DNA from 2 places in the Fibrobacter sp. UWR4 genome. Region 2 is predicted to be linked to the other one. Evidence: riboswitches for the same ligand, from Rfam matches in the RefSeq annotation. Region 2 holds a riboswitch; the other holds the start of a gene.

Region 1 (7,737 bases), on a different contig from region 2:
CTAGCATCCTTACGGCGTTCTTGGCGTTGCATTTGCATATTCCTGAACAGGCTCCCATTATTCAAAGCTCCAAAGCTGAACTGAAAACTAGTTCGCCCTATCGGATCTGGGGGATTGTTTTTGCTATTTGCGCCATGGCGGTTTTTACCCTGATGCAAAGTGATTTGAAGGTACTTGGTGTTTGCCTTGTTTTGAGTTTTGTAGCGCAAAAGATTTCCGGTCGTCGCATTCTCTTGATGCCTCATGTGACTTTATGGATTTTTGTGTTGATTGCAAACGTCCTTTCCCCATCGGGGCAGGTTCTTTATTCTGTCGGGGAATTTAACTTGACGGAAGGTTCTCTGGTAAATGGTGTTTGTCAGGCCATGAAACTTTCTGCAGTTTCTGCCTTGTCGCAATGTGCTGCAAACTTGCGACCTCAGGGAAATTCCTTGATTGCCTTGTCGCTTAAATATTTCAGAGGATTAAGTAATGTCTTGCACAATTCCTCTGGCAATATTTTCAAGAAGATTCGTACAGCTTTGGCTACCACTGAAATTACGGATTAGATAAATCAGAAATAAAAAGAACCTCCCGCCAGGAGTACTCTTTAAGTTGGCAGGAGGTTCAGTTCTCGATTCGTAATGTATTAGAGTTTATTCTTCGCCGGTGGAGGGTGCTGCCGGTGCGGCTTCGAATTTGACCTTTGTAGTTACGGTTGCCTGTAAGCCACTTGCATCTTCAAACTTGAAGGTGAATTCGCCACCAGCTGCCGGGAGAATGCTGGAGTCGAATACAACGTAGAGTGAAGAGGTGGAGAATGTACCGCCATTGCTGATGTCGGTGTAGGTAACGTTACGGCCCGATGCTACGCCATAGGCGGTAAGCTTCAGAGATGAGGCGTTGCTGATTGCATCGGCGTTGAAGACTACGGTGTCGCCGACAGTGAATGTTACATCTTCAGTGGTAAAGTCGCTGATGGTTATGGTGTTGCCGCGTGCGCCTGCGGTGACGGTGACCTTAGCCTTGCCTGCAGTAATGTTTGCGCGGAAGGGGAGGAACAAGTCGGTATTCAGGGCAACGTTGTGGTTATCCTTTACGAAGTAGGTAACCTTGGTAATACGCTTGCCTCCAATGCCTTCGAACTGCTCGTAGGGAGAAGTGTTGCCGTGGGATTCGGGGTGCTTTTGGACGCTGAATGCAAATTCGCGGGGCTGCATCCAAACGTGTGCATTGGGAATCAAACCGTACTTGTCACCGAATTCATCTTCGATCACGACGGCCTGAAGGTTGGCTGCGGTAACTTCGAAAATGTCTGTGGCGGTGAAGTCCACCATGTAGTTACCCCAGTTGGAAGTGGTGCTGATGCTTGCGGTGGCGGGAGTGCGGTTTGCTACCGTGCCGTAGGTCTTACTGACGGAGCCGTCGGCATTGATGACCTTGTAGTTTACGGGAGCGCTTGCGGATTCAGACCAGGTTGCTGCCTTGATCAACTTGTAAAGATCGCTGGCGTCGCTTTCGGAACCGTTGGCGATGGCGTCTTCGTAAAGAGCCTTGTTGATGGCCACGTCTACATTGGCGACGCCCTTGTAAATTGCCTTACCGTCGGCGACTTCGGCATCAAGCTGCTTGAAGTTGGCGTACTTGCTGGTGGTGGCACTGGTGAATGCGTCGTAGCCTTCCATTACAGCGGATGCACTGGGGGAAGCGTAAACGCCCTTGACCGCATTCTTTTCGCCTGCCACGTCATTGATTTCACCATAGAAATATTGGGCGTAGCTAAGGGCGACAGTACCGTACATCAAGTCTTCAACGGGAGCTTCCTTAATGACTTCCACGCTGATGGTGTCGTGGATGGTGTCCTTGACAACGATGGTTGTCTTGACGGTATCAATAGTCTTGATCACTTCAGTTGCGGAAACGGTGTCATAGACGGTTACCACTTCGGTAACCTTGACGGTGTCTGGGACCTTGATGACTTCGGAAACTTTAATGGTGTCTTGTTCCTTCACAACTTCCGTTACAAGCAAAGTGTCGATTTCGGAAATTTCATGTCCATCGGAATCATAGTACTTGGTAACTTCGTCACCGCAAGCAGTAAGACCGAATGTAATGGCAGCAGCAAAGCCTGCCATTCTAAGGGATAGATGGCTCTTTTTCATTTTTTTCTCCAGATGTGTTTTTTTTTTGATTGTTAGTTTTTGATAATTACTTTCTTTTTGACGGGATAGGTTATGGTCAAAATGTCTTGGAGTCCTTCTGTGTAGACCAGGGTTTTATCATTCATTACAAGAATCATCTGGAATTTTTCATGATTCTTTTTATAAAAGTCAATGGCCTTTTCTTTACCCATTACAAACAGGGTCGTAGATAAGGCGTCGGCGTACATGCCGGATTCTGCGATTATGGTAACGGAGGCAAGATCGTTATCTACAGGCTTGCCAGTTTTGCTGTCAAAAATATGGATGTATCTTTTCCCGTTTTCCTCGAAATAACGCTCGTATCCACCGCTGGTTATGACAGCCTTGTTGCAAATGGCGATTCCGCCAATAGGGGCATCTCCCCAGGGATTGGTAATGCCTACTTTCCAAGGGCTTCCATCAGGCTTGCTGCCTAAAGTCTGAACGTTTCCGCCTAGGTCCATTATGGCGGATGTTATTTCCTTTTCCTTCAATAATTGAATGGCCTGGTCTCCTGCGAAGCCTTTGCCTATGGCTCCCATGTCCATCATCATTCCGTTTTTCATGGTCACGATTGCCGAGTTGTTGTTTTGATATGAAAGGGAGACCTTGTTGAAATCGGTGGCGGTAAGGGCTTCCTTGATTTCCGTATCCGAAGGAACTCTATATTTTTCGGTGGTGAATCCCCATAAATGGATGATGGGGAATAGTGTTGGATTGAAGGCCCCGTCCGTTTCTTTGGCAATGCTTAAAGAAAAAGAAATCAGGTTGGCGATCTGCGCGGGTGTTTCTACGGATTTTTCTTCGCCTTCGTTAAGGTGATTGAGTTTATAGATGTAGCTGCCTTCTTTTGTGGTGGATATTTGCGTTTCTATGTTTGCGATCAGGGCCTCTACGGCATCGTTGGCTTTTTCTGTGTCTGTACCGAAACTTTTTAGCGACATGAATGTGTTCATGGCCTCAAAGGATTTTGCGGATTCCGTTGATTTTGGTGTGTTGGCAGAATCGTCTTTTTGACAGGCGATGAAAATCAAGAAACAAAGGCTTATAAAAAGGAATCTTGCTGGAATCATAATTTTAGACTAAGCTAATATAATAAGTTATAGCTAACTTTTAAAGGGGGTTGCAAGAAAAAAGTTAAAAAAGGCTAACTTTGGAGCGGGGTATGCTGAATGGGTCTGTTGGTTTAAGTTTGGTTGCCGTCAAAAATCAAATTTTTTAAGTTTGTGCCATACGGGAGCTGGTAAAACCGGCTGAGAGTGCAATTGACGTGGGTCTGATTGCTTACCGCACCTGATTTGGATAATGCCAACGGAGGTAAAATGATTAAAGTCAATGGCATTGACATCGAAGCCGACGGAACCATTTTTGCGGGTAAGTCTGTCGCAGAATATTTGTCCACCACAAATTATGACTGTAAGCGCATTGCAGTAGAACGCAATGGCGATATTGTGCCTAAGGCCAAGTACGGTGAAACGCTGCTTGCCGAAGGGGATTCTCTTGAAGTTGTAAGCTTTGTGGGGGGTGGTTAATGTCCGCAGATTGTGTACAGCGCGCCCCTACCAGGGAAGAAATGCTGGCTGCATTGGTTGTTCGCCAGGGTGAAGAGAATGTCAAAAAGCTGCAGGCGGCCACGGTGGCGGTCTGCGGTTTGGGCGGTCTCGGTTCCAACGTGGCTATCGCTTTGGCGCGTGCTGGGGTTGGTCGCTTGGTGCTTGTGGATTTTGACTGCGTGGACGTGACCAACTTGCATCGTCAGCAGTACAAGGCCTGCCAGGTGGGAATGCCCAAGGCTGTTGCGCTGCCTGAGAATCTACGGGAGATTGCGCCCTACATCGAACTGGAATCCCATCAGGTTCGCGTGACAGAAGAAAATGTTATGGAACTGGTAGGGAAGGCCGACGTAGTTTGCGAGGCTTTTGATAATGCAGAAGCCAAGGCCATGCTGGTGAATGCCGCCTTGGAAAATGGCAAGGTGCTGGTGGCGGCCTCCGGGATGGCTGGCTTCGGTGATGCAAATTCCATCCAGACCCGCCGCGTGTCAAAGAATTTTTATTTGTGTGGCGATGGCGTCAGCGACGTGAATGCTGGAATCGGGCTGGTGGCCCCTCGCGTCATGGCTTGCGCCGCCCACGAGGCACAGACAGTAGTGCGAATCATCTGCGGCCTTGAGCCAAAGTAGTCCCACTTTTTTATTTTTTTATTAAATGAAATTGAAGTATTGTCTGCTTCAAAGCGTCTGCAATCTAGCCCCTAGCCCCTAAACCCTAGCCCCTAATATATGGAAAACGATAAACTGGTTCTTGGCGGTCATGAGTTCAACTCCCGCTTTATTCTCGGTTCTGGCAAGTACTCCCTGAAGCTTATTGAAGCTGCGGTGCAGTACGCCGGTGCAGAAATCATTACCTGCGCTGTTCGCCGTGCCAATACCAAGGAACACGAAAACATCCTGGATTACATTCCCAAGAGTGCAACCCTGCTGCCCAATACTTCTGGTGCCCGCAATGCTGACGAAGCGGTTCGTATTGCTCGCCTTGCCCGCGAACTGGGCTGCGGCGATTTCGTGAAGATTGAAATCATGCGCGACTCCAAGTACTTGCTGCCGGACAATTACGAAACCATCAAGGCTACCGAAATTCTTGCTAAGGAAGGTTTCGTGGTATTGCCTTACATGCACGCCGACTTGAACGTGGCACGCGACCTGGTGAATGCAGGTGCCGCTGCTGTTATGCCTCTGGCTGCTCCCATCGGTTCCAACCGCGGTCTTTCCGCCAAGGATTTCATCCAGATCCTTATCGACGAAATCGAGCTTCCCATTATCGTAGACGCCGGTATCGGTAAGCCGTCCCAGGCTTGCGAAGCTATGGAAATGGGCGCAGCCGCTGTGATGGCTAATACCGCTCTTGCTACTGCAGGAGACTTGCCTCGCATGGCCGCCGCCTTCAAGTCCGCCATCGAAGCTGGCCGCAACGCTTACCTCTCCGGTATGGGCCGCGTGCTGGTTCGTGGTGCCGCCGCCAGCGATCCCCTCACAGGATTCCTGAGAGACTAATTTAGTAGACAGTAGACGGTAGACAGTTTTTCTTTAGTAAGGCGCACTGGTGTGCGCAAAATTTTAGACAAACGACTTCCTACTTCCTACTAATAACTTCCTACTTCCTACTAATTATGAATAACTATCACGACGAACGATATTTTGTGGATTCCGATACCTTGTCTCCCGAGGCATTGGCCCGTAAGCACCGTATCGAAACAGATCCTTCCGCGCGCTCCAACCATATGGAGTATATGAAGGGCATGGAAGTCATCCAGTCCGACATTTATGGCAAGGTCATGGGGCATGTGGATTCCGTAGACTTCAGTAAGTACACTGCCCGTGATGTGCTGGCTGCTTTGGACCATCACACTTGTACCGTAGAAGATTTCAAGGCGCTCCTTTCTCCAGCTGCCGCTCCTTTCCTGGAAAAGATGGCACAGAAGGCAAAGCTGGAAACCAGCAAGCACTTTGGCAATACGGTGTACTTCTTTACTCCGCTATACATCGCCAACTACTGCGAAAACTACTGCGTCTATTGCGGCTTCAACTGCTACAACAAAATCAAGCGCATGCAGCTCTCCATGGAGCAGATCGAGCACGAAATGAAGGTCATCGCCGACAGCGGCATGGAAGAAGTGCTGATCCTTACCGGCGAAAGCCGCGCCAAGAGCAGCGTGGAATACATTGGCGAAGCCTGCAAGATTGCCCACAAGTATTTCCGTATGGTGGGGGTGGAAGTTTACCCTATGAACACCGACGAATACAAGTACCTCCATGAATGTGGGGTAGATTACGTGACGGTCTTCCAGGAAACCTACGACAAGGACCGCTACGAACAGCTTCACCTGCTGGGTCACAAGCGTATCTATCCGTACCGCTTCGACTCTCAGGAACGCGCCCTTATGGGTGGTATGCGCGGCTGCGGTTTCTCCGCATTGCTAGGCCTTTCCGACTTCCGCAAGGATGCCCTGGCTAGCGCGCTGCACGTATTCTATCTGCAGAAGAAGTATCCTCATGCAGAAATGAGCCTGTCTTGCCCCCGCCTTCGCCCCATCGTGAACAACGACAAGATTAACCCTCTTGACGTTCACGAAAAGGAACTTTGCCAGGTGCTGTGCGCATATCGCATTTTCATGCCTTTCGTTGGCATTACCGTCTCCAGCCGCGAATCCAAGGAATTCCGTAACGGCATCGTAAAGATTGCCGCCACCAAGGTTTCCGCAGGTGTATCTACCGGCGTTGGCGACCACGAGGAAAAGTACAAGGACAGCGACGACGAGGTTAAAACCAAGACCGCCGACGTAAACGCCGGCAAGAAAACCTCCGATGCCGAGGGCGATGAGCAGTTCGAAATCAACGACAACCGTAGTTTTAACGCCATGTACAAGGATATCAGCGGCGAGGGCCTCCAGCCGGTGCTAAATGACTATTTGTACGTGTAGTTTGAGCCATCGGGATGCAGTCGACTTGATTTTTATTTAGATTATTTGCGATGGAACAGGCGCTTTACTGGATTGCTTCTTTGACTTTCGCCATAATTCTGGCGATTATCTTGTGGCATGCCTATACTTACAAGAACGTGGCTTCCCCTGTAGATAAGGCTTACCGAATTCTTGTTTCCTGGTGCGTGTTCTTTTGCTTGCAGGATGCCCTGTGGGGAATTGCGGCCATGCCCGAAGTTGGCCATCCGTCGTTCCTTTTTGGGATCACTACCGGATTCCATATTTTTACGGTAATCACGGCGTACGTCTGGCTTCATTTTGTTCTGGTTTATCTGGGCAGCGAAATTCACCACAAAAGGCTTTACCGTGCGCTGGTTCTTTTGGCGGTTGTTTTTCAGACAGCCTTGGTAATAAGGAATATTTTCGTTCCCACCATCTTTACTATTGGCCCCAACAACGAATACCGATGCGAAGCCTTTAGGCAGGTTGCGTTCTTTAACCAGTACTTTATCTATGTGTTGATTGGCTTGATTACTGCAATTTCTGCTTTAAGTAAGAAGGGGGATACCCGTAAACAGTATGCCGCCGTTTTTGTCTTCGTGCTGGCTCCCATATTGTGCGGCATATTCCAGTTTTTCTTCCCCAACGCACCTTTCTATGCTGTTGGCTATGCGGTAGGCTGTACAATCATTCACGTATTCATTGCATCAAGGGTGCATAACGATCGCCTGGTGCTTGCATCTACTACCGATGAACTGACCCAGGTTTACAATCGACGTTCCTACGAAGAAGACCTTAAGCGATACGAGGATCATCCCATAGAAGATGACTTGATTCTTTTTTCTGTGGATGTGAATAGCTTAAAACAGGTCAACGATTCCCTAGGCCACCTTGCTGGCGACGAACTGATCCAGGGGGCCAGCCTTTGCATTACCAACGCTTTTTCCGGCAGCGGCAAGGTTTACCGCGTTGGTGGTGATGAATTTATTGTTGTTGTACATTCCGATGAATCCGGCAAGAAATATAAGGACAGGCTTGAAAATGAAGTTGACCAGTGGAAAGGCCAGAGAATAAAGGACATGTCTCTTTCTGTTGGTTA
Region 2 (7,737 bases):
ATGTAGACGCCGCCGGTACCTACAAGATGGGAATGTTCTACGCCAACGGAAGTTCCCAGGATCGCGACTTAATCATAAAGGTCGTCGAGTCCGGCGCTTCGGCTAGCTCAGAGACCTTGACTTTCGAAAAAACAGGAGCCTGGACCACTTACCTCTCCAAGGAAACTGAAATCACCCTGCCCAAGGGAATCAGCCATATCCAGTTTGCAGTTGTGGGAAGTAACGACGGTCCCAATCTGGACCAGATTATTCTGACCCCGAAAAAAGTGGAAGTTCCTGCCGACACCACGCTGGACGATCCGACCCTCAGTCTAAATGGGAATCTCCAGCAGAACTTGATTTGCGGTAACGTAAAGGTCCAGCTGTTCAGTGTTCAGGGAAAGTTCCTTCGTAACATGAACGTTTCCAATCTTAATGAACTTTCAAAAACAGGACTTGGTATTCCTGCGGGTTCCTATCTCATAAAGATTAGCGCCACCGGATATCGTCTGCAGAAGGTCATTCGAATTCAGTAATTTGTATATTTTGCTCCGTATGTTAGGCATCGAGCAAAAGAAAGGCAATGACAATAATCTGTGCGGTCGCATGATCGCATACGCCCGTATTTTACCCAATCCCGACGGCGATGTGGGTGGTTCGCCCTTTGACGACATGATCAAGAATGGCTTACTGGCCCTGGAAGGGGATTTCCGTCAGGCCATTCCTACCAAGTCTCAGCGCAAGGCCATTACCGAGGCCATGGACGAAAAGTTCGACAACATGCTCCAGCATATGGAGTCCGAAGGTATCGACATTCCCGAGAATGTGGACGTGGACAAGATGCGCGAACGACTCCACGAACTTTCCAGTATGGAAGTGATTCCTATTCCTGCCCGAATCGGAAGTTTCGAGAACGAGGAACAGATTCTTTCTGAAGATGCCGACATTTACTACATCGGTGAGTTTATCGGTGCAGGCCAGGCCCACTATTGCCTGACCACCTTGCCCATTTATTACCAGGCGGTTTATCGCGAACAAGCCAAGCGCAAGGAAATGGATTTCCTCAACGAAGCCCTGGCCCAGATCGAAGCCGGAGATTTCGTGGATACGGATGACTTGCAAAAGAATTCCGATGAACTGTTCCCGGAAGGAATTACCCTGAATAATTTCGTGGGGGACTTGTCCAAGCTCCTGAACGTCCGCGTGATCCCTTTTTTGCTCGCCATGGAAAGCGACATGGAATACGACCGTCAGATGATCAAGTTCTTTGAGTTTATGAAGGCCTATCCGGAGACCGCGGATATTCTACGCATAGACATGGCCCTGCGAGAACTGCGTCATCAGGATTCCAACGTGGCACGTAAACTGTTAGAACTAAGCTGCCAGAAAGTCTGCGCCGTCTACGACGAAGACTCCAAAAGAGCTCAGGACATTGACCAGCAAATCAGCAACTTGCTTAAGTAGATTATTATAGAGATTTTGCTATAGAGACTTTAGCGCGCCAGTCTCGGAATCCATGATATAGCCACGAACTACAATATCCTTGGGAACCAAGGGATGGTTCTTCACCAAATCCACCGTTTCAAGGACAGCAGCTTCTGTGTCTTCAAATCCGTGAAGCCAGGAATCCAGGTCAATACCGCAATGACGCATGAGACTAATGTGTTCCTCGTCCACACCACGTTCTTTCATCAGGTGAAGCATTTCCTGGGCGTCCATGCCCTGCACGCCGCAGCCGGTATGACCGATGACCATGATTTCGTTGACGCCTAATTCGTAGATGGCAACGAGAAGGCTACGCACCGTACTATCAAAGGGATTGGTAATGGTGCCGCCAGCGTTCTTGATCATCTTCACGTCACCATTCTTGATGCCAAGGGCTGCCGGCAGAAGTTCCACCAGGCGAGTATCCATACAGGTGACGATGGCAATTTTCTTATCGGGGTATTTGCTAGTAGTGAATTTTTCGTAGCCTTTGCTTGCCACGAATTCCTTATTGTACTGCAACATTTCCTGAATCATTATTTCTTTTCCTTCAGCAGGAATCCTGCTACAGATTTTTCCCGGACAAAAGTCTTTTGAGCTGCTGCTTGAACGTCTGCAACAGAAACCTTATTCAGGTGGTCCGCCCACTGGAGGAAAATCTTGTAGTCGCCATACATTTCGTACCAGGCAAGCATGGTAGCCACATTTTCCATATCCGTAAGGCTACGGACGAGACCTGCATAAGCGTGATTTTTCACCTTCTGGAATTCTCGTTCGCTGACGGGTTCCGTCTTCAGCTTTTCCAGTTCTTCCCAGACAATGGCTTCCACCTTGGCGGGGTCTGCATCGGGTCGCATGTTCACTCGGACGCTAAATTCGGAAACATACTTGTTGGGGCTATTGCCGGCACTGACACCAACCGCCAGTTTTTCTTCTTCAACCAGACGCTTGTACAGTTTGCCCGTACGACCGTTCAGTACGCCTTCCGCAATATCCAGAGCGTAAAGAATATCATCGCCTACTTCTGGAGTCTTGAACACCAGGTTGTACATGTTAGGTGCGTCAGGACGTTTTACGGTCAGGCGCTTTTCGCCGGCCTGTTCCGGATCGCGGATGGTTAACGGGGGGAAAGCTTCCCCCGCAGGAATATCGGCAAAGTACTTCTTTATCATCTCCATGGTGGAGGTTGTATCCAGGTCGCCTGCCAAAACGAGAATGGCGTTACGGGGCTTGTAGTACTTGCGGTAATGTTCGTCAGCCATTTCACGAGTCAGGTTGGCAATATCACTGGGCCAGCCGATGGTAGGCACACGATAGGGGAACGCCTCGTAAATCATGGAGTTCAAGGTTTCGTAATAACGGCCAGTAGGCTTGTCGTCATAACGCATGCGGCGTTCTTCGCGGACTACGTCACGTTCGGAGTAGAATTCACGAAGTACGGCGTTTTGCATACGGTCCGCTTCCAACCACATGAACAATTCGATCTTGTTTTTGGGAAGAGTTACGATGTATGCAGTCATGAGGTCTGTAGTAAAGGCATTGAGGCCAGTACCACCAGCAGCCTGGTAGGCTCCCCACAGTTCGTCCTTCACAAAGATCTTGCGATGTTCATTGACGATGGAGTCGTGCTCTGCGGTAAGTTTCTTGACGGTAGCGGTATCGCCGGCAATCTTTGCAGGGCGAATCAGAGCCTGCAAGCTGTCCTGCAAGGCCATAAAACGAACGTCTGCCACACTATCCTGAATACCCACTTTCTTGGTACCCTTGAACAGTTCATGTTCCAGAAGGTGAGCAAGACCGGACTTGCCCGGAACCTCGTGAACGGAACCAGTCACATAGAACAGGCGGCAGCTTACAGTAGGCGCCTGGTTATTAGGGTGCAAAAGAACGGTCAAGCCATTAGGCAAAACTTCCCTATGGACAGGAAGATTCACGTCGGCAAATACGGAGGAAGGCAGCACTATAGAAAGTGCAGCCACCACCGGCAATAAAACTTTGCGAGAAAACTTCATGTTTTACAATGTAGTAAAACTAAATCTCCGGCATCTGCAACAGCTGTTCCATATCGTCGGCGCTGATTTCAAAATCAAGCTTGCCATTTTCGATAATGCGTTCAGCGTGAGTGGACTTGGGAAGAGTGACCAGATTCAGCTGGAGGCAGAAGCGGTTTGCCAACTGCGGAACAGAGACGTTGTATTTCTTGGCCATTTCACAAATCGCAGGCACTTGAGACAGGCGACCCGTGGCATTGGGAGAATAAGCCTCCACGCGGATGTTGTTGATACGGCAGAATTCAATCAACTCAAGAGGAACGTGACCGATGTGAACTCGGATCTGGTTTACCACCGGCTGAACGTTACAATTGTCCTGAATGTTCTTGATATCGTCAATGCTGAAATTGGAAACACCCAGGCAACGAATCTTACCACATTCGTTAGCTTCTTCCATGGCTTTCCACACCTGCAGATTTTCTGCATAGTAGGTGGGTGCGTTAGGATCCTTCATCTCTATCCAGGGCTTGGGCCAGTGAATAAGCATCATGTCAATATGGGGTGTGGCCAGGCGTTCAAAACTATCCTGAATGCTCTGTTCGGCACCCTTGTAGCTCTTGACTTCTGCGGGAATCTTGGAAGTAAGGAAAATGCTTTCGCGGTGGATGCCCGTTTTCTTGAGAGCGGCGGCGAGACCCTCGCCTACCCCACGTTCGTTACCGTAAACAGCAGCAGTATCGATATGCTTGTAACCTGCGTCAATGGCTGCCACTACGGCAGACGCGGCCACGTCATCGGGGGTCTGCCAAGTGCCTAGGGCAATTTTCGGAATACGGGCGCCATTTGCCAATTTAAAAGTTTCGTCTAAAATCATAAAACCTCGCAGGTTAAACCTACGAGGTAATATATAACTTTAAAATGCCAGCCGCAATCACAAATTGTGAGTATTTTGTTCACGAAAGATACCAGCACAGCCGATGCTGACATTCGTCAGCATGACTTCATAGCAACCATCTTGCAGCGTTTACACGTCGCCGATGTCGCCGGTATCCACAAAGTTGCGGATAGCCTTTGTAATGCGCATGCTGCAGAAGTTGGGACCGCACATGGAGCAGAAATGGCTGGACTTGGCCTGGTTTCCGGGGAGGGTTTCGTCGTGGAATTCCATGGCCTTTTCAGGATCCAGGGAAAGGGCGAACTGGTCGTTCCAGCGGAAGTCAAAGCGAGCACGACTCAGGGCGTCATCGCGGAACTGGGCTGCAAAGTGGCCCTTGGCGATGTCTGCGGCGTGGGCGGCAAGCTTGTAGGTAACAACGCCTGCACGAACGTCGTCGCGGTTAGGCAGGCCCAGATGTTCCTTGGGAGTTACGTAGCAAAGCATGGCGGTACCGTACCAGCCGATCTGTGCTGCACCGATGGCTGAAGTAATGTGGTCGTAGCCGGGTGCAATATCGGTGGTGAGAGGTCCAAGAGTGTAGAAGGGTGCGCCGTGGCACTTTTCCAGCTGGCGGGCCATGTTGTCCTGGATTTTCTGCATAGGCACGTGACCCGGGCCTTCGATAATCACCTGCACACCGTATTCCCAGGCAATCTTGGTCAGTTCGCCCAAAGTATCCAGTTCACCGAACTGGGCTTCGTCATTGGCGTCAGCCAAGGAGCCCGGACGAAGTCCATCACCCAGGGAGACAGCAACGTCGTACTGAGCCAGGATTTCGCAGATTTCACGGAAGTGAGTGTACAGGAAGTTCTGCTGGTGATGACGCATCTGCCACAGGGCAAGAATAGAACCGCCGCGGCTAACGATGCCGGTGGTACGCTTGGCGCACATGGGAATGTGTTCCAGCAAAAGTCCAGCATGAATAGTGAAGTAGTCCACGCCCTGTTCGGCCTGTTCAATCAAGGTATCGCGGTAAAGTTCCCAGGTCAGCTCCTCGGCCTTGCCGTTGACCTTTTCAAGAGCCTGATAAATAGGCACTGTTCCAATAGGTACGGGGCTGTTGCGGATGATCCATTCGCGGGTTTCGTGAATGTGCTTACCGGTGGAAAGGTCCATGACGGTGTCGGCGCCCCAACGCACGGACCACACCATCTTTTCCACTTCTTCTTCGATGGAAGAGGTTATGGCGGAGTTACCGATGTTGCTGTTGATCTTCACCAAGAAGTTGGTGCCGATGATCATAGGTTCACATTCCGGATGGTTGATGTTACCCGGAAGGATGGCGCGGCCAGCTGCGATTTCGTCACGGACGAATTCTGCGGTAATGGGCTTGCCGTTTGCCTTCAGCTTGCCTGCAGCCACCAGTTCGTCGATGCGCTGGTTTTCGCGGATAGCAACGTATTCCATTTCCTTGGTAATGACGCCTGCGCGGGCGTAGTCCAGCTGGGTCAGCTTGTGGCCAGCCTTGGCGCGCATCGGATGATGAACTGCATTAAAACGCAAGTGGTCCAGTTCGTGATTTTCACGACGGGCACGGCCGTAAGCGGAAGTCATGTCGTCCAGCTGTTCGGCATCGCCACGTTCAGCAATCCAGCTTTCGCGGAAACGTTCAATACCCTTGGTCACATCGATGGTTGCGTTTTCATCGCTGTAAGGTCCACTAGTGTCGTAAACAGGAACACAAGGCGTCAGCGGATCCTCGGTCTGAATTTCGCGCATACCTACGCGGATATCGGAGAAAATCTTACCCGGCACATAAATCTTCCGGGAATTCATAAACGGTTTCAGAAGGGAATTCTTGGATTCCACGAGAACCTCACTTTTCCTTCGGCCAAATTACTGGCGCAAGTTCCAAGGGTATTTTCTCAGCCACGGCCACTCGACTCGCAGCACCCCTAAGCAGTATGACTGCAATATAGAATATCTTGAGGATAGTGATTAGTGGTTAGTGGTTAGAGGTCGGCGCGGTGCGCCTTTGAGGTATGAGGTGGACAGGCCGCACCAGACGGTGCTTGAGGGTAGTAGAGACTAGAAATTAGAAAATAGAGATTAGGGTACATCAAACCTCTAGGAGCGAAGCTCCGACCTCACTCCTCAAGCGAAGCGTGCCTCAGTGGCTAGAGGTCGGCGCGGTGCGCCTTTGAGGTATGAGGTGGACAGGTCGCACCTGACGGTGCTTGAGGGGTGTAGAGACTAGAAATTAGAAAATAGAGATTAGGAATGTCGGGAATACTTCGTGGGGGGATTTAAGGACGAATCCATTCCGAAATCATTTGCGCTTACCTCCTGCGGCCCTAGCCCCTAGATCCTAGCCCCTAGACCCTGGGATAGTGGTTAGTGGTTAGTGATTAGGAATTTCGGGAATATTTCGTGGGGGGATTTAAAGATGTGATTGTCTCGAAATCGCAAGCATTTACATCTTGATGCCCTAGCCCCTAGACCCTAGACCCTAAAATCCCCTAGACCCTGGGATAGTGATTAGTGATTAGTGATTAGTGATTAGGAATGTCGGGAATACTTCGTGGGGGGATTTAAAGATGTGATTGTCTCGAAATCGCAAGCATTTACATCTTGATGCCCTAGCCCCTAGACCCTAGCCCCTAGACCCTAAAATTCCCTAGCCTCTAGACCCTATCAACACCTGCTTTCTTCGGATCGTAGGGGTCCACATGGACCATGGCATCTACAACGTTTTCGCCAGCTTCAAGAATACGGCGTTCCACTTCCTCGGACAGGTCGTGAGCAGCAAGCAAGGTCATATCCGCAGGGACAACGATATGCAAATCTACATGAAGGTCACTCCCTACAAAACGGGTTCTAAAGCCATGGATGCTAATAACACCTGGGGTTTCAAGAGCCAGTGTTTTTAACTTCGCCGCGATTTCCTCGGGAGCGCCAATGTCTGCCACCTGATGGATTCCGGGCCAGGCAATTTCATAGCCAGAATGCAAAATAAAGCACGCCACAATAATAGCGCCCACGGAATCTGCAAACCACAACTCCGGGAATACAATTCCAATACCCACCGCAATCAACACGGGAATGGAACTGTAGGCGTCACTGCGATGATGCCAGGCGTTTGCTTCCAGAGCCTGACTACGAATGCTCTTGCCTGCTTTGCGAGTATAATGGAAAAGGACTTCCTTGATAATGATAGAGAGGGCGGCCATAACAGCAGCAATCCATTCCGGGTGGGAAGCACCATCTTCCCCAAGACGCAAGGTCTGGATGGCGTCATAGCCAAGGCCCACACCCACAGCACAAACCGCCACACCGATTCCCACAGAAATCAGCGTCTCGAAACGGCGATGTCCATATGGATGATCTGCGTCGGGAGGCGAATTC

What was found. A riboswitch is a leader RNA that binds a small molecule or an ion and turns the genes downstream of it on or off. The one in region 2 is predicted to bind thiamine pyrophosphate.
Region 1: linked by a shared signal. The riboswitch ahead of thiS (sulfur carrier protein ThiS) and the one ahead of thiC (phosphomethylpyrimidine synthase ThiC) in region 2 are both predicted to bind thiamine pyrophosphate.

What each region holds. Positions count from the first base shown of each region.
Region 1 covers NZ_QGDU01000054.1:904-8,640, forward strand. The annotation lists gene BGX12_RS14405 (Gx transporter family protein) at 1-548, shown strand, start outside; gene BGX12_RS14410 (hypothetical protein) at 636-2,141, opposite strand; gene BGX12_RS14415 (FAD:protein FMN transferase) at 2,174-3,193, opposite strand; TPP riboswitch at 3,383-3,498, shown strand; gene thiS (sulfur carrier protein ThiS) at 3,482-3,691, shown strand; gene thiF (thiamine biosynthesis protein ThiF) at 3,691-4,341, shown strand; gene BGX12_RS14430 (thiazole synthase) at 4,441-5,211, shown strand; gene thiH (2-iminoacetate synthase ThiH) at 5,328-6,638, shown strand; gene BGX12_RS14440 (diguanylate cyclase) at 6,689-7,737, shown strand, end outside.
Region 2 covers NZ_QGDU01000051.1:3,433-11,169, reverse strand. The annotation lists gene BGX12_RS14255 (pectinesterase family protein) at 1-515, shown strand, start outside; gene BGX12_RS14250 (hypothetical protein) at 535-1,443, shown strand; gene BGX12_RS14245 (carbonic anhydrase) at 1,462-2,001, opposite strand; gene BGX12_RS14240 (pitrilysin family protein) at 2,001-3,476, opposite strand; gene BGX12_RS14235 (aldo/keto reductase) at 3,496-4,329, opposite strand; gene thiC (phosphomethylpyrimidine synthase ThiC) at 4,480-6,168, opposite strand; TPP riboswitch at 6,198-6,299, opposite strand; gene BGX12_RS14225 (cation diffusion facilitator family transporter) at 7,017-7,737, opposite strand, start outside.